DNA from 4 places in the Bacillus sp. JZ39 genome. Region 1 is predicted to be linked to each of the others. Evidence: riboswitches for the same ligand, from Rfam matches in the RefSeq annotation. Region 1 holds a riboswitch; each other region holds the start of a gene.
The links. Region 1 has a riboswitch for S-adenosylmethionine ahead of metK (methionine adenosyltransferase). Riboswitches for the same ligand answer to the same signal wherever they lie in the genome.

Region 1 (4,612 bases):
ACAATATGACGGATTTTTATATTTGCGCGGCGGGATTAAAAGCGTGGGCATGGTTCGGCCGGGCCGGATTATCCAGTTTGCATCCCAAGGGTTTGTGGTGTTTGCTCCTTTTTACAGAGGAAATCAAGGAGGAGAAGGCAATGAGGATTTTGCCGGAGAAGACAGGGAGGATGCATTTTCTGCTTTTCGCCTGCTTCAGCAGCACCCAAATGTCAAGAAGGACAGAATTCATATCTTCGGCTTTTCCCGCGGCGGAATTATGGGAATGCTCACTGCGATCGAAATGGGCGGGCAGGCAGCTTCATTTGTTTCCTGGGGAGGCGTCAGTGATATGATTCTTACATATGAGGAGCGGCAGGATTTGCGGCGAATGATGAAAAGAGTCATCGGCGGAACACCGAAAAAGGTGCCTGAGGAATATCAATGGAGGACACCGTTTGACCAAGTAAACAAAATTCAGGCACCCGTGCTGTTAATCCATGGAGAAAAAGACCAAAATGTTTCGATTCAGCATTCCTATTTATTTGAAGAGAAGCTAAAACAACTGCATAAGCCGGTGGAGACATGGTACTACAGTACATTCACACATTATTTCCCGCCAAAAGAAAACCGGCGTATCGTGCGGCAGCTCACACAATGGATGAAAAACCGCTGACAGTGAAATATGTTATGATAAAGAAAAAAGAGAACGAAAGGGGATTTCACTTTGGGAATGCCTGTTGAATTTAATACACTGATTGTGACAAAAGGAAAAGAAGTTCGCATAGATGAAAATATATTCACGTTAGAGAAGGACGGATACCGAGTATATCCGATGGAGATTCCAATGGATGTACGCAAAACAAAGTTTGGCGAAAAGTCAGGCACAGCTGAAGTGCAGAAGCTTCAATGGGAAGAAGGCCGGACCATCATTACATACAAGCTGACTTCTTTGCATTCCGTCAATTAAAACAAGCCAAGAGCATAATTGCTCTTGGCTTTTGTTTTTTATACGAGAGGGCCGCCTGCCTGGGCGATGGCATCGGTATGTGCGAACTTTTTAAAGTTCTCTTTGAATTCATTTGCAAGGTAGACTGCTTTTTCTTTGTATTCTTCCTTGTTGGTCCACGTATTTTCAGGCTGAAGGATATGATCAGGAACGCCAGGAACATGTGCTGGAATGTGCAGGCCGAAAATATCGTCAGTTATCATTTCAGCATCCTCTAATTTACCTTCAATCGCTGCTTTGACCATTGCTCTAGTGTAAGAAAGCTTCATTCGTTCGCCTGTGCCGTAGCCGCCCCCGGTCCAGCCGGTATTGACTAAGAAAACGTCTGCGCCGTGTTCATCGATCTTTTTGCCGAGCATTTCAGCATAGACGTGAGCAGGAAGCGGCAGGAACGGTGAGCCGAAGCATGTAGAGAACGTCGTTTCAGGAGACGTGACACCACGTTCGGTTCCGGCAAGCTTACTCGTGTAACCGCTCAAGAAATGGTACATGGCCTGCTCCTTCGTTAGTTTGCTGATCGGCGGCAGGACTCCGAATGCATCAGCCGTCAAAAATACAATTGCTGACGGATGGCCGGCCATGCTTGGAGTCACGATGTTGTCAATCATATGAATCGGGTAAGCTGCCCGCGTGTTTTCAGTATAGAAGGAATCATCATAATTGGCTTCGCGTGTATCTTCGTCAACAACGACATTTTCGAGAACAGACCCGAAACGGATCGCGTTAAAGATTTGCGGCTCCTTTTCCTCGCTTAAATGAATGCACTTAGCGTAGCACCCGCCTTCAATATTAAAGACGCCTGTATCAGACCAGCCATGTTCATCGTCACCGATCAGCTTGCGGTCAGCATCTGCCGACAGGGTGGTCTTGCCTGTTCCTGACAGTCCGAAGAAAAGGGCGACGTCGCCTTTTTCACCGACATTGGCGGAGCAGTGCATAGATAAAATATCTCTTTCAGGCAGCAGGAAATTCATAATGGAGAAAATGGACTTCTTCATTTCACCGGCATACTCAGTTCCGCCGATTAAGATCGTCCGCTTTTCGAAAGAGACAATAATAAACGTTTCGGAATGAGTGCCGTCTGTTTTTGGATCCGCTTTGAAATGCGGAGCAGAAAGAATGGTGAACGGCTGCTCAACTGTTTTCTTATCATTTCCTTCCGGACGGATAAACAGCTGCCGCGCAAATAAATTGTGCCATGCGAACTCATTTACGACAGTGATCGGCAGTCTGTATTTCTCGTCTGCTCCGGCAAATCCTTCGAAAACAAACAGCTCATCTCGCTCCTTTAAATAGCTGACAACTTTCGTGTACAGCCGCTCAAACGCTTCTTCTGAAATCGGCTGATTCACCGGGCCCCAATCGATCTTATTTTTCGTGCTTTCTTCCTCCACGATGAATTTATCTTTAGGTGAGCGTCCTGTGTAAGCGCCTGTAGTCGCACGAACAGCACCTGTGGATGTTAAAATGCCTTCGTTTCGGGAGAGGACTTTTTCTGTTAGCTGTGCTGCTGATAAATTATGACGCACATTTGGACATGTTAATAAGGCTTGTAAATCAGCGGTCAAATCAACTGAGTTCATATGAAACCTTCCTTTATCGTTTTTTGTGTTTTGCTAATTGTGAATTAGTATAACATATATTTTCAAATAGTCTATACTATTTATTATTTTTTGTGTGTGCATTTCCATTGTTTTCCCTCAATATAGGTGCCTATTTCTTCTGAATCATATTGACATTGCAAACCCTTTTACGATAAGATATTTCATTGAGCGGATACTCTTATCCCGAGCTGGCGGAGGGACAGGCCCTATGAAGCCCAGCAACCGGTTTCTCTGTTATTTATTATGTTCAACTGAGTGAGACAACCAAGGTGCTAACCTGTTGCAAGGTTGTATGATTCCTTGAGCGATAAGAGTGAAAGGCACAAAGACCAAACCCTTTCCTCGATGGAAAAGGTTTTTTTATTTCATAAATATGCCAATTAACATTCTCTAATATAACTGTACATTGTATAAGAGGGAGCGAGTTCCGTATCATATATACAAGGTCTTTCGGGAGGCCTTGTGCAGGAGGAAGCAAATCATGAGTAAAAATCGTCGTTTATTTACATCAGAATCTGTTACGGAGGGGCATCCGGATAAAATCTGTGACCAGATTTCTGACAGCATTTTAGATGAAATTTTAAAGAAAGACCCTAACGCGCGTGTTGCTTGTGAAACATCTGTGACAACAGGTTTGGTTCTTGTAAGCGGAGAGATCACAACTTCTACGTATGTTGACATTCCGAAAACGGTTCGCCAAACCATTAAAGAAATCGGATACACACGTGCAAAATACGGATTTGATGCGGAAACTTGTGCGGTTTTAACATCAATTGATGAGCAGTCTGCTGATATCGCGATGGGCGTAGACCAAGCGCTTGAAGCCCGTGAAGGCACAATGAGCGACGAAGAAATTGAAGCGATTGGTGCGGGTGACCAAGGATTAATGTTCGGTTATGCGTGCAACGAAACGAAAGAGCTTATGCCTCTTCCAATTTCACTTGCCCATAAATTAGCCCGCCGCCTAAGTGAAGTCCGTAAAGAAGATATTCTTCCGTACCTTCGCCCTGACGGCAAAACACAGGTAACGGTTGAGTACGATGAAAATAACAAACCAGTCCGCATTGACGCGATTGTTATTTCAACTCAGCATCATCCTGAAATTACACTTGAGCAAATTCAGCGCAACATTAAAGAACATGTCATCAATCCGGTTGTTCCTGAAGAGCTGATTGATGAAGAAACAAAATATTTCATCAACCCTACAGGACGTTTCGTAATCGGAGGCCCTCAAGGGGATGCGGGACTTACAGGACGCAAAATCATCGTTGATACGTACGGCGGCTATGCACGCCACGGCGGAGGCGCGTTCTCAGGTAAGGACGCGACGAAGGTAGACCGTTCTGCAGCTTATGCGGCAAGATACGTTGCGAAAAACATCGTTGCGGCTGAGCTTGCTGATTCTTGCGAAGTACAGCTTGCTTACGCGATCGGTGTTGCACAGCCTGTGTCAATCTCAATCAACACATTCGGTTCAGGAAAAGCTTCTGAGGAAAAACTGATTGAAGTTGTTCGCAATAACTTTGATTTACGACCTGCCGGCATTATCAAAATGCTTGATTTGCGCCGTCCGATCTACAAACAAACTGCTGCGTACGGCCACTTTGGACGTCACGATGTTGACCTTCCATGGGAGCGCACAGACAAAGCGGAGCAGCTGCGTAAAGAAGCGTTAGGAGAATAATTTTATAGCCGCTTACTGGTTAAGCGGCTTTCCCTTTTTTATCGTTGTATTCATGTTTATTTTTTTACATAACTGTGAAACCAAATACTATTCACAGCGTCTATAAATAGGGGTTCAATGATGACAATTTTAATTATGGAGGCAATACTATGTGTGGATTTGTCGGGGTTTTTAACAAGCATCCGTTAGCTCAAACCGCTGATCAAGAAGAACTAATCAAACAAATGAACCAAATGATCGTTCACCGCGGTCCTGACAGTGATGGATATTTCCATGATGAGCACGTCGGCTTCGGATTCAGACGGCTCAGCATTATTGATGTAGAAAATGGCGGAC
Region 2 (4,612 bases), 1.6 Mb from region 1:
GGGCGTTTAATTGCTGCTTGGCATTCATTTCAGCGTGATCAACGAATGTATAAATGGTGAAATCAAATACTTTTACAATCAAATCTGCCCATTTTTGCTTCTCTCCCGGTTCAAACGCTGATTCATTTTCTTCTGCGAACTTCTCAAAATACTTCGTATATAATCTCCTGTTTCTCATAAACTCCCGAATGACATACTGAACCGGTGTGTCGAGATGTTTTTGATCGTTGGTCAGCTCAATGACCCACTCTTGAAACTCTTCGAGAAATTGTTTTTCCGGTAAAACATACATGTAATTCAGATGCCGGTAAAACTCTCTGTCCTGCTCTTTCAATTCTTCCGTTACTGTTGCATTATGTAGGGCGTAAAGCGAATTCGGATCACTTTCCTCCATCGTTTCAATCCATTCCTCGGCCATTTGTTCCACATGCTCTGAAAAAAATGCATATAATTTTTCATTCAGTTTCATGACACTGCTCCTTTCCCCAACACTATTATAACTTGACTTACAGTTGAATCCCAGTCATACATGTTGAAGCCATCCAATATTTTGAAGATTACTAATTCTTTGGTGTGTATCCTATTTTTTCAAAATGCTTCAAATGGCTCTGTCCGAGCGCTTGCTTTTTCCATATAATATGAGGCAACACCCTTGAATCCACTTGCAAGCATAAAAAAGGAGGGCTTTTTTATGAATGGTGAAATCCGCTTGATCCCGTATGTGACGAATGAGCAGATCATGGATGTAAACGAGCTTCCTGAGGGCATTAAAGTGATTAAGGCGCCAGAAATGTGGGCAAAAGGGGTAAAAGGCAAAAACATTAAAGTTGCTGTATTAGACACGGGCTGCGACACAAGCCACCCTGATTTAAAAAATCAAATCATCGGCGGAAAGAACTTCACGGATGACGACGGCGGCAAGGAAGATGCGATTTCCGACTACAACGGACACGGCACACACGTCGCCGGAACGATTGCAGCTAATGATTCAAACGGAGGCATTGCCGGAGTCGCGCCTGAGGCAAGCCTATTGATTGTGAAGGTTCTTGGCGGCGAGAACGGCAGCGGACAATACGAATGGATAATCAACGGCATCAATTACGCGGTGGAACAGAAAGTCGACATCATCTCAATGTCCCTTGGAGGGCCAAGCGATGTGCCAGAGCTGGAAGAAGCAGTGAAAAACGCAGTCAAAAACGGAGTGCTTGTCGTTTGTGCAGCGGGAAATGAGGGTGACGGCGACGAACGCACAGAAGAGCTTTCCTACCCCGCAGCTTATAACGAAGTCATTGCAGTTGGATCTGTTTCAGTAGCGCGAGAATTATCAGAATTTTCTAACGCAAATAAAGAGATTGACCTTGTGGCACCAGGAGAAAATATCTTATCCACCCTTCCCAACAAGAAGTACGGTAAGCTGACCGGCACTTCAATGGCTGCCCCTCATGTCAGCGGAGCGCTTGCTTTAATCAAAAGCTATGAAGAAGAATCATTTCAAAGAAAGCTTTCTGAATCTGAAGTTTTCGCACAGCTAATCCGCAGGACACTTCCTCTTGAAATTGCAAAAACGCTGGCAGGCAATGGATTCCTGTATTTAACAGCTCCTGATGAGCTCGCAGAAAAAGCAGAGCAATCACATTTGTTGACCCTATAAGATTATTTTTCTTATATAATATACACCACATCATATAAATAAAAATTTCAAATTCTATGTTGACAATGAATTTGAATTACTGTTAAGATTACCAACAAATGATTCAACTTTTCAAAAAATTAATAACATTTTCTCTTATCGAGAGTTGGGCGAGGGATTGGCCTTTTGACCCCAACAGCAACCGACCGTAATACCATTGTGAAATGGGGCGCACTGCTTTTCGCGCCGAGACTGATGTCTCATAAGGCACGGTGCTAATTCCATCAGATTGAATCTGAGAGATGAGAGAGGCAGTGTTTTACGCAGAAAAGCCTCTTTCTCTCATGGGAAAGAGGCTTTTTGTTGTGAGAAAACCTCTTAGGAGCCTGTATCCGCGGGTTAACGAGAGTGTTTTACATATAAAGGAGGAGAAACAATGACAACCATCAAAACATCGAATTTAGGATTTCCGAGAATCGGACTGAACCGGGAATGGAAAAAAGCACTTGAAGCGTATTGGAAAGGCAGTACTGATAAAGATACGTTTTTGAAGCAAATCGACGAACTTTTTTTATCCGCAGTAAAAACACAAATTGACCAACAGATTGATGTTGTGCCTGTTTCTGATTTCACACAGTATGACCATGTACTCGACACAGCAGTCAGCTTCAACTGGATCCCGAAACGTTTCAGACATTTGACTGATGCTACCGATACATACTTCGCTATCGCCCGCGGAATCAAAGACGCCGTATCTAGTGAAATGACAAAATGGTTTAATACAAATTACCATTACATCGTTCCGGAATATGACGAGAGCATTGAGTTCCGTCTGACAAGAAACAAACAACTCGAAGATTATCGCCGGATCAAACAGGAATACGGTGTGGAAACAAAGCCTGTGGTTGTCGGCCCTTATACGTTCGTTACGCTTGCTAAAGGCTATGAACCGTCTGAAGCAAAAGCGATCCAAAAACGCCTTGTGCCATTATATGTACAGCTTTTGAAAGAGCTTGAAGAAGAAGGCGTAAAATGGGTTCAAATCGATGAGCCGGCGCTCGTTACCGCCTCTAGTGAAGATGTCCGCGGTGCAAAAGAATTATTTGAAAGCATTACAAGTGAGCTTTCATCCTTGAATGTGCTTTTGCAGACGTATTTTGATTCTGTTGATGCTTATGAAGAGCTGATTTCTTACCCGGTTCAGGGAATTGGCCTTGATTTCGTTCACGACAAAGGCAGAAACCTGGAACAGCTTAAAACACATGGCTTTCCGACAGACAAAGTGCTGGCAGCCGGCGTTATCGACGGACGCAACATTTGGAAAGCGGACCTTGAAGAGCGTCTCGATGCCGTTCTTGATATTCTCAGCATTGCAAAAGTTGATGAACTGTGGATTCAGCCTTCCAGCAGCCTGCTGCATGTTCCAGTAGCGAAACACCCTGATGAGCATTTGGAAAAAGACCTATTGAACGGATTATCCTACGCAAAAGAAAAGCTGGCCGAGCTGACAGCTTTGAAAGAAGGCTTAGTATCAGGAAAAGCGGCGATCAGCGAAGAGATTCAGCAGGCTAAGGCTGATATCCAGGCGCTTAAGCAGTTTGCAACAGGCGCCAATTCTGAACAAAAGAAAGAGCTTGAGCAATTAACTGATAAAGACTTCAAGCGCCCGATTCCGTTTGAAGAACGTTTAGCCCTGCAAAATGAATCTCTCGGCCTTCCGCTTTTGCCGACGACAACGATCGGCAGCTTCCCGCAGTCTGCTGAAGTGCGGAGCGCACGCCAAAAATGGCGGAAAGCTGAGTGGTCCGATGAACAGTATCAAAACTTTATCAATGCGGAAACAAAAAGATGGATTGATATTCAGGAAGAATTGGAGCTTGATGTCCTTGTTCACGGCGAATTTGAACGGACAGACATGGTCGAATACTTTGGTGAAAAGCTGGCCGGTTTCGCCTTCACTAAATATGCCTGGGTTCAATCATACGGCTCACGCTGTGTCCGCCCGCCAGTCATTTACGGAGATGTTGAATTTATTGAACCGATGACAGTGAAAGACACAGTCTACGCACAGTCATTGACTTCCAAGCATGTAAAAGGAATGCTGACGGGCCCGGTTACAATCTTAAACTGGTCTTTCCCTCGAAACGACATCTCGAGGAAAGAAATCGCCTTCCAAATCGGGCTTGCCCTTCGCAAAGAAGTTAAAGCGCTTGAAGACGCAGGCATTCAAATCATTCAAGTCGATGAACCAGCGCTGCGTGAAGGCCTTCCATTAAAAACCCGCGATTGGGATGAGTATTTGACTTGGGCGGCAGAAGCTTTCAGATTAACCACTTCTTCCGTGAAAAACGAGACACAAATTCATACACATATGTGCTACAGCAACTTCGAAGATATCGTTGATACAATCAATGATCTTGATGCCGATGTGATTACAATCGAACATAGCAGAAGCCACGGAGGATTTTTAGATTACTTAAAAAACCACCCGTATTTGAAAGGGCTTGGCCTTGGTGTATATGACATTCACAGCCCTCGTGTGCCGTCAACTGAAGAAATGTACAATATTATCGTTGATGCGCTTGCCGTCTGTCCGACTGACCGCTTCTGGGTAAATCCAGACTGCGGATTGAAAACAAGACAGCAGGAAGAAACGGTTGCAGCATTGAAAAACATGGTTGAAGCTGCAAAACAGGCAAGAGCACAGCAGACACAGCTAGTATAATTTGAAAAAACCATCTGCATTTGGCAGATGGTTTTTTTCTATAATACAGCCACAATAGTTTCTTATTTTAGCAAATCCCCCAAATACTTTGTTTATTTTGCACTTTTTTAAGAATGTTCTTTGCATTCTTTTCGGCTATACTAATAACACTCTATTGACAGGAGGGATTGGGATGAATCATGAAACGTTCTTAAAACGGGCTGTCACTCTCGCATGTGAAGGAGTGAATGCAGGAATCGGCGGGCCTTTTGGAGCCG
Region 3 (4,612 bases), 880 kb from region 1:
GCTGGTGAGATGACAGCGGAACAGCTTCGTGATATCGAAAATCAAGAGATCACCCGCATCGTGGAAAAACAAAAAGAAATCGGTCTCAACGTGGTAACAGACGGGGAATTCCGGCGTTCTTGGTGGCATTATGACTTCCTAGAAGGACTTGACGGTGTGGAACCGTTCATTCCGGCTGAGGGAATTCAGTTCCATAACACAAAAACGAAAGCGCGCAGCATCAAAGTGACGGGAAAACTCGATTTTACGAGCCACCCAGCGCTTGCTGATTATCAATTTTTACATGAGATTGCCGGTAACGCGACGCCAAAATTGACCATTCCCAGCCCAAATATGCTGTTTTTTGGCGAAAAGGCGGATAAAGGGATTTATGACGATCAAGAGGAATATTTTCATGACCTGGCCCAAGCATACAAAAAAGCAATCAAAGCCTTCTATGATGCTGGCTGCCGTTATCTCCAGCTCGATGATACGTCATGGGCTCTCTTCTTTGAGGAAAAAGGCAGAGAGGTTGTCCGGGCGCTCGGCGGTGATCCAGAAACATTGCCAGCCATATTTGCTAAAACAATTAACGATGCCGTCGCAGACCGGCCTGACGATTTAACGATCACAATGCACATTTGCCGCGGCAACTTCCGCTCAACCTGGGCGGCATCAGGAGGGTACGACGCTGTAGCGGAAACGATTTTGGACGGCTTAAACCTTGACGGCCTTTTCTTGGAATACGATGATGACCGCTCCGGAAACTTTGATCCGCTCCGTTTTGTGAAGCGCAAGGATCTGCAAATTGTGCTCGGCTTGATCACATCGAAATACGGCGAGCTTGAAAATCCTGAAGATGTGAAACGCCGTATCAATGAAGCCGCGCGTTTTGTCAGCTTGGACCAGCTATGCCTGAGCCCGCAGTGCGGTTTCGCCTCTACAGAAGAAGGCAACCTTCTGACAGAGGAGCAGCAATGGGCAAAGCTTCGCCATGTCATCGACATTGCCAACGATGTGTGGAGATAATCTATCATTGACAGAAATAGAAAATGTGTGAATAATAGATACTATCAGAAAATTTCATAAAAAGGTTTTCCTTATCAAGAGAGGTGGAGGGACTGGCCCTGCGATACCCGGCAACCGCTGTTTAACAGAATGGTGCTAAATCCTTTAGAGCAATGATTGCTCTTGAAGATAAGGTTGAGATTGTCACGCAAGCTCTTCCTTATCCAAAGGAAGAGCTTTTTTACATTTGAATGGAAAGAAGGAATGGACAACATGTCACAACAAACAACACCCGCAGAACAAAAATCACTTCAAAGAAAAAAACCGCCGTTTCGCGCGGATCAAGTCGGAAGCCTGCTAAGATCTGAGCCCGTCAAAAAAGCGCGGCTGCAAAAAGCGGCCGGCGAAATGACCGCAGAGCAGCTTCGCCAAATTGAAAACGATGAAATCATCCGCATTGTGGAAAAACAGAAGGAAACCGGCCTGAACGTCGTGACAGACGGTGAATTCCGCAGAGCATGGTGGCACTTTGATTTCCTGGAAAACTTAGATGGCGTTGAGCCGTTTACTCCTGAGCAAGGCATTCAATTCCATAACGTACAGACAAAAGCACGCGGCATTAAAGTCACAGGCGATATCGACTTTTCAACTCACCCAATGCTTGAAGATTACTCATTTCTCCATAGCATTGCCGGTGACGCGACGCCAAAGATGACCATTCCAAGCCCGAATATGCTGTTTTTCCGCGGGAAATTGGAAAAAGGTGCATACAAAAACGACTATCACCTTTTCCAGCATGATGTATCCAAAGCATATAAAAAAGCGATTCAAGCGTTTTATGACAGAGGCTGCCGCTACCTCCAGCTTGATGATACAGCGTGGGCCGTTTTCTTATCAGAAAAAGGCTTAAAACAAATCGAAGCGTTCGGAACAACGCCTGATGAGCTTCGCCAGCTGTTTGCGAAATCGATTAACGACGCGATTGCAGACCGCCCGGATGACTTGACGGTAACCATGCATATTTGCCGCGGCAACTTCCAGTCCACTTGGACAGCGGAAGGCGGCTATGACGCAGCAGCCGAAACCATTTTTGACGGCTTGAATCTTGACGGACTTTTCTTAGAGTATGATGATTCACGCTCAGGCGGATTTGAGCCGCTCCGTTATGTAAAACGGTCTGATCTTCAGCTTGTTCTTGGCTTAGTGACATCTAAATTCGGTGAGCTTGAAAATCCGGATGACGTGAAACGCCGTATCGAAGAAGCGTCCCGTTATGTAAGCTTAGACCAGCTTTGCCTCAGCCCTCAATGCGGATTTGCTTCAACTGAGGAAGGCAACAAGCTGACTGAAGAAGAGCAATGGGCGAAGCTCCGCCATGTGGTTGAGATCGCTAATGATGTTTGGAAATAAGCAAAGAAAAAACACACTTGATTCCCTAGCGGAGCAAGTGTGTTTTTTTATGTCACTGTGCGGTGTAGCCCCCATCAAGGACGACAGCCTGCCCAGTGACGCCCTTCGCCTTCTCGCTTGCCAAAAACACGGCATAATCCGCAATTTCCTTGACGGAAAGCAGTCGCTTTTGCGGCACAAGCGGAAAAATGACTTGTTCAAGTACAGAGTCGTAAGGGACATTTCTAGTTTTCGATAGATCGCTAAGCTGATTGCGTACAAGCTGGGTATCGACATAACCCGGGCAGAGCGCATTGACTGTAATGCCGTGGGGCGCGCCTTCCAGCGCCCCTACTTTTGTGAGTCCAATGACGCCGTGCTTGGCGCTATTATAAGCGGATTTCCCTGCAAAGCCGACTAATCCATTAACAGACGCGATATTAATGATTCTGCCAAACTGCTGTTTTTTCATGATCGGAAAAACATGCTTCATTGCAATAAAGGGGGCCGTCAGCATGACCTTGATCAGCTGTTCAAAGGTGTCTGTCGGAAACTCTTCAATCGGAGCGACGTGCTGAATACCGGCATTGTTCACCAGAATATCCAAGCGGCCGTATTGTTTTTGGATGACGTTCACCGTATCAGCAACTTGCGCTTCCTTTGTCACATCATACGGAATGGCCGCCGCGTCAAAGCCTTCTTCTGCAAGCTTGGAGGCTGCTTTTTCACATGCTTCCGGACGGAGGTCTGAAACGATGACGCTGGCACCTTCCCGGGCGAATTCTCTTGCCATTTCGAATCCGATTCCGCCGGCAGCCCCTGTCACCAAGGCGACTTGTTTTCTCATGTCAAACACCTTCCCATTAAGAATTGAGTACAGACTGGCTTACAGCGAAATCAGCTTCTGTTTTTTCATAAACCTCTTCAATTGTGACACCATCCTGAAGCTCCGTCAGTGTCATGCGGCCGTTCACAAAATCAAATACAGCCAAATCCGTAATCAGCCTGTGCACGACTTTCTGGCCTGTCAGCGGAAGGGAGCATGTTTTTTTCACCTTTGATTCACCATGCTTATTGACGTGATCCATGATGACAACGATTCGTTTCGCCCCGTTGACGAGATCCATGGCGCCGCCCATCCCTTTTACCATTTTGCCCGGGATCATCCAATTGGCCAAATCCCCCTGCTCCGAAACCTCCATTCCGCCGAGAATAGCCAAATCGATATGCCCGCCTCTTATCATCGCGAATGACTCAGCGCTGTCAAAATAAGAGGCGCCGGTCACTTCAGTGATCGTTTCCTTTCCCGCATTGATCAAATCCGCGTCTTCCGTTCCTTCCAGAGGATAGGGGCCAATTCCGAGCAAGCCGTTTTCCGACTGAAGCATGACGTGAACGCCATCGGGTATCTCATTTGCGACAAGCGTCGGCATTCCAATCCCGAGATTCACATTCATGCCGTCCTTGATTTCTTGTACAGCCCGTTTGACCATTCGTTTTCTCGCTTCCTTCACTTGGCCTCACCCTTTCCCGATGCTTGCTGAACTGTTCGTTTTTCAATCCGTTTTTCTTGGCTCGCGCCAAGCACGACATGCTGTACGTAAATTCCCGGCGTATGGATGTGATCTGGATCGAGCTCTCCTGCTTCCACGATTTCTTCCGCCTCGGCAATCGTGATCTTGCCTGCCATGGCGGCAATGGGATTGAAATTTCTCGCCGTTTTCCTAAAAACCAAATTGCCCATGGTGTCCGCTTTCCACGCTTTGACGATCGCCACATCGCCGGTAATGCCTCGCTCCATCACATAAGTCCTGCCGCCGAATGTTTTATGTTCTTTTCCCTCGGCTATGGAGGTGCCGACGCCTGTCGCCGTATAAAATCCCGGTATGCCTGCACCGCCTGCACGAATTCTCTCAGCGAGCGTTCCTTGGGGAACAAGCTCGACCTCAAGCTCTCCGCTTAAAAACTGCCGCTCAAAAATTTTATTTTCACCGACATAGGAAGCGATCATTTTCTTGATTTGCTTGTTAGCCAAAAGCAAACCAAGCCCCCAGTCATCGACTCCGCAGTTATTGCTGACAACGGTTAAATCCTTTACTCCCTGATCTCTTATAGACAAAATAAGCTGTTCAGGGATGCCGCACAGCCCAAATCCTCCCGCGATCAGCGTATCCCCATCATGAATCAATTTCGCAGCTTCCTTGCTTGATGACAGCACTTTTCCCATATTGATGCC
Region 4 (4,612 bases), 1.7 Mb from region 1:
GATACCGCGTTTTTCACGCTCTTCCTTAGGCATTGCCGCGTGAGACATCGTTGCCGGATAGGACAAAATCGATTCCACGGCGCCAAGGCTGACAGCGAAGACCGGCAGTGACACATTCTCGACTAACTTCTTAACGGCCTCTTTGCTTTCAAGCTCAAAAGATAGCACGGCGCCCGCTCCCGTTGACTGGCTTTTATGGGTTTCAGCGCCGGGATGATCAGCCAGTCCCGGATAATACACGCGCTTGACCGCCGGGTGCTTCTGGAAAAATTCCGCAAGCCGCTGGGCTGTTTGGCTCGCTTTTTCTAAACGGACCTGCAACGTTTTTAAGCCGCGCAGCACGAGCCAGCAATCTTGCACGCCAAGGACGGCGCCGAACGCGTTTTGCAGCTTATACAGCTGCTTCCCAAGCTCTTCATCTTTGACAGCAGCCAAACCTGAGAGCACATCGCTGTGTCCGCTTAAGAATTTTGTCGCGCTGTGAAGTACAATATCCACGCCGAGGTCAAGCGGACGCTGCAGTGCCGGTGTCATGAATGTATTGTCCAGAAAGGTCAGACAGCCGTTTTCTTTTGCAAGCTGAACAATCGCTTTAATATCCGTAATCCCAAGTGTCGGATTTGATGGCGTCTCCATATAAATGACCTTTGTATTCGGCTTGATGCTCCGCGCCACTTCATTACGATCCGTCATGTCGACAAACGTATGCTCAATGCCAAACCGGGTCAGCACCTCTGTCACCATACGGAAGGTTCCGCCGTATACATCTTCTGTCACAAGAACGTGATCACCCTGTGACAGCAGTAAAAATGCTGTTGAGATGGCAGCCATGCCTGAACTGAAAGCAAATCCTCTTGTTCCGCCTTCCAGTGCGGCAATTGTTTCTTCGAGAGCTGTTCTTGTCGGCGTGCCAGAGCGGCTGTAATCATATGCCCCGAACTCTTCAAATGAAGATTGGTGAAAAGTCGAGGCGTGCTGAATCGGTACACTGACCGCCCCGGTTCCGCCGTCTGTTTTAAATGGATTGTGCACGAGCTGGGTTTCCAGCGTCCAATTGTGTTTACTCAAAAGAAACAGCTCCCTCTTTGACCTGACATAATGCCTGTTTTAGATCCTCTTTTAAATCTTCCGCATGTTCAATACCGACAGAAAAGCGCAGCAACCGATTGCACACCCCGTTTGCGATGCGGATCTCTTCAGGAATATCCATGTGCGTCTGGGTCGCAGGGTATGTAATAAAGCTTTCCACCCCGCCGAGGCTTTCTGCAAAACAAATGGTCTTCAGCGCTTTTAAAAACGGATTGACCCATTCTTCTTTTTGCAGACGGAAGGACAGCATGCCGCCTTTTCCGGGATACAGCACATCCGAAATTTCTTCCTGCTCTTCTAAAAACGCCGCAAGCTCCTGCGCGTTTGCCTGATGCTGGCGCATTCTGAGGCTCAGCGTCTTCATTCCTCTCATCAGAAGCCACGAATCAAATGGCGGCAGGACGGCGCCGATTGCATTTTGATGCTGAAACATTTCCTCTCCGAGCTGCTCATCCTTCACCACGACAAGTCCAGCAAGCAGATCGTTATGCCCGCCTAAATACTTGGTTGCGCTGTGAATGACAATGTCAGCTCCCAGCTCAAGCGGCCGCTGCAAGACCGGTGTATAAAATGTATTATCTACGATCAGCAGAAGACCGTGCTCCTTTGTAATCCGGGCAATATGTTCAATGTCCGCCTCCTGCATGAGGGGGTTTGTCGGCGTTTCCACAAACACCGCTTTTGTATTCGGCGTAATCTTAGAGCGTAAACAGTCCTCATCGCTGAAATCATCATAATGAAAAGTCAAGCCGTATTTTTTCCATTCATTTTCAAATAAACGGTACGTGCCGCCATATAGGTCCGATGAAACGATCAGTTCATCTCCGCTTTTAAACAGCGCCATAATCGTTTGGATAGCAGCCATTCCCGAACTAAAGGCAAGCCCTCTCGCGCCGTTTTCTAAGTTAGCGATCGCGTCCTCAACAAGCTGGCGTGTCGGATTTTTTGTGCGGACATAATCAAATCCGGTAGATTCTCCGATCCCTCTGTGGCGGTATGCTGTTGATAAATAGATAGGAGCACTCACTGTTCCCGTGACTTCATCGCTACGGTTCCCAATTTGAGCTAATTTCGTTTCAACGTGCTGTGACATATAGCTGACACCTTCCCTTTTCAAAATAAAAACCCCTTCTTCATAAGAAGAAGGGGTTTAACGCTTCTTCTTATCTTCCAAGCATAAAAAACGCTTGCTGGATTTAGCACCTTGGCGCTTTGCACATGCAAAACAAGCCGGTTGCTGAGGTTTCTAAGGGCCAGTCCCTCCACCTCTCACGATAAGAAATATCGATTTCAATTTTCTGATTGTTTTATATTAGCGCAATTCACAGTTTATTTCAACACTTTTTTCTTCGTGTGCCGAACCGTTTAAAGAGAGAAATTTCTAATAATTCATGGTACAATAATTGAAAATGCAAGAAAGTATAGTGATGTCCTGGAGGAATGTTTTTATGGCACCGAAAAACGGCACAGTGCAAGAAAAGAAATTCTTTTCAAAAGAGCTTAACGAGGAAATGACCTTGCTTGTTTATCTGCCGTCCAACTACTCCCCGCTTTATAAATACCATGTCATTATCGCGCAGGACGGCCACGATTATTTCAGGCTGGGGAGAATCGGCAGACAGGTTGAGGAATTGCTGTCGAAACGCGAAATAGACCGGAGCATTATTATCGGTGTTCCTTATAAGGATGTAAAAGAGCGCAGAAACACCTATCATCCGGAGGGTTCAAAATTTTCGGCTTATAAACGGTTCATCGCCCATGAGCTCGTTCCTTTTGCAGATGATGAGTATCCAACCTATCAGATCGGTTACGGCCGAACGCTGATCGGTGATTCGCTCGGAGCAACCGTGTCACTTATGACAGCGCTTGATTATCCGAATATGTTTGGCAACATCATCATGCAGTCTCCCTATGTTGACAAACACGTACTAGAAGCCGTAAAACAGTCAGACGATATCAAACACCTCTCTATTTATCACCAAATCGGAACAAAAGAAACTGACGTCCACACGACAGACGGGAACATTCTGGACTTTACAGAACCGAACCGGGAGCTGAAACAGCTGCTGGAGAAAAAGCTTTCCGATTATGATTTCGAGCCATTTGACGGAGACCACAAATGGACATACTGGCAGCCGCTCATCACCCCGGCGCTGAAAAAAATGCTTTAACACTCTATCATACTTTATTTCCAGGAGGGACATAATATGAAATACGGAATCGTTTTATTTCCATCAAAAAAGCTCCAAGACCTTGCAAACTCTTACAGAAAGCGCTATGACCCAAGCTACTCTCTAATCCCGCCTCATTTGACGCTGAGAGCATCCTTTGAATGCGCGGAGGAGAAAGCGGATCAGCTCGTATCACATTTAAGAAACATCGCAAAAGAGTCCCACCCACTCGTTCTCAAAATGACAAAATACAGCTCATTTGCGCCTGTCAATAATGTCATTTACATCAAAGCAGAACCGACGGAAGAGTTAAAAACACTCAATGAAAAGCTATACACCGGTGTGTTGGCAGGAGAACAGGAATATAATTTCGTTCCGCATGTGACGGTCGGCCAAAATCTTTCCGACGATGAGCATTCAGATGTGCTGGGACAATTAAAAATGCAGGAAGTGTCGCATGAAGAAATCGTTGACCGTTTCCACTTGCTTTACCAGTTGGAAAACGGATCGTGGACAGTATATGAAACCTTCTTGCTAGGCAGAGGAGAATAATGAAAGCAGTTATCGCAAAAAATGAAGAACAACTGAAAGATGCATTCTATGTAAGAGAAGAAGTCTTTGTCAAAGAACAAAACGTGCCTGCTGAAGAAGAAATTGACGAACTTGAAAATGAGTCAGAGCATATCGTCGTGTATGACGGTGAAAAGCCTGTCGGTGCCGGAAGATGGCGCATGAAGGACGGCTACGGCAAGTTAGAGCGGATTTGCGTACTGAAAAGCCACCGCTCAGCCGGTGTCGGCGGCATCATTATGAAAGCGCTCGAAAAAGCCGCGGCAGACGGAGGCGCTTCCGGTTTCATTTTAAACGCGCAAACACAGGCTGTGCCGTTTTACAAGAAACACGGGTATCGCGTGCTTTCTGAAAAAGAATTCCTCGATGCCGGCATTCCGCACTTACAAATGATGAAGGACTGAACGCATCCGGATCTTTTGAGATCCGGATTTTTACTGCATATAAAAAAACCGTTCTCTGGTATGAACGGTTTTTTATACATATCGATTAATATATGTGCCCATTCCTTTTTCTCGCAATCTCTTATAAAGAGAGCGCTTACGTTTCATCTCGTTTACTTTTCTTTCAGCTGCCGTTTGATTCTCCTGCTGCTTTTCCAGTTCTTTGTATACCCGCTGAAACGGGACATAGCTGATTTTTTCGGTTCCGGCATAATCCTGCTTATGTCCAATCGTTCTATTAGCATATTGAGCGTATTGCTGGTTCTGAATTTGACCTGCATATATCATACAATACCCACCCCTCTGCTGTCTCTTTTCCCTTAAACTTACTTTTTGAAA

Region 2: it holds a riboswitch for S-adenosylmethionine, as region 1 does, so the genes downstream of both, metE (5-methyltetrahydropteroyltriglutamate--homocysteine S-methyltransferase) here and metK (methionine adenosyltransferase) in region 1, are expected to answer to the same signal.
Region 3: it holds a riboswitch for S-adenosylmethionine, as region 1 does, so the genes downstream of both, M1D65_RS19465 (5-methyltetrahydropteroyltriglutamate--homocysteine S-methyltransferase) here and metK (methionine adenosyltransferase) in region 1, are expected to answer to the same signal.
Region 4: it holds a riboswitch for S-adenosylmethionine, as region 1 does, so the genes downstream of both, metI (cystathionine gamma-synthase/O-acetylhomoserine thiolyase) here and metK (methionine adenosyltransferase) in region 1, are expected to answer to the same signal.

Annotation. Positions count from the first base shown of each region.
Region 1 covers NZ_CP096389.1:2,912,577-2,917,188, reverse strand. The annotation lists gene M1D65_RS14945 (alpha/beta hydrolase family protein) at 1-655, shown strand, start outside; gene M1D65_RS14940 (DUF2584 domain-containing protein) at 707-949, shown strand; gene pckA (phosphoenolpyruvate carboxykinase (ATP)) at 988-2,571, opposite strand; SAM riboswitch class I at 2,768-2,906, shown strand; gene metK (methionine adenosyltransferase) at 3,074-4,276, shown strand; gene asnB (asparagine synthase (glutamine-hydrolyzing)) at 4,426-4,612, shown strand, end outside.
Region 2 covers NZ_CP096389.1:1,353,171-1,357,782, reverse strand. The annotation lists gene rsbRB (RsbT co-antagonist RsbRB) at 1-469, opposite strand, end outside; gene isp (serine protease Isp) at 692-1,651, shown strand; SAM riboswitch class I at 1,784-1,939, shown strand; gene metE (5-methyltetrahydropteroyltriglutamate--homocysteine S-methyltransferase) at 2,067-4,355, shown strand; gene guaD (guanine deaminase) at 4,528-4,612, shown strand, end outside.
Region 3 covers NZ_CP096389.1:3,796,998-3,801,609, forward strand. The annotation lists gene M1D65_RS19460 (5-methyltetrahydropteroyltriglutamate--homocysteine S-methyltransferase) at 1-1,008, shown strand, start outside; SAM riboswitch class I at 1,077-1,183, shown strand; gene M1D65_RS19465 (5-methyltetrahydropteroyltriglutamate--homocysteine S-methyltransferase) at 1,261-2,397, shown strand; gene M1D65_RS19470 (3-hydroxybutyrate dehydrogenase) at 2,450-3,223, opposite strand; gene M1D65_RS19475 (succinyl-CoA--3-ketoacid CoA transferase subunit B) at 3,240-3,890, opposite strand; gene M1D65_RS19480 (CoA transferase subunit A) at 3,887-4,603, opposite strand.
Region 4 covers NZ_CP096389.1:1,226,503-1,231,114, reverse strand. The annotation lists gene metC (cystathionine beta-lyase) at 1-1,068, opposite strand, end outside; gene metI (cystathionine gamma-synthase/O-acetylhomoserine thiolyase) at 1,061-2,182, opposite strand; SAM riboswitch class I at 2,250-2,370, opposite strand; gene M1D65_RS06395 (esterase family protein) at 2,538-3,260, shown strand; gene M1D65_RS06390 (YjcG family protein) at 3,297-3,812, shown strand; gene M1D65_RS06385 (GNAT family N-acetyltransferase) at 3,812-4,234, shown strand; gene M1D65_RS06380 (hypothetical protein) at 4,307-4,561, opposite strand.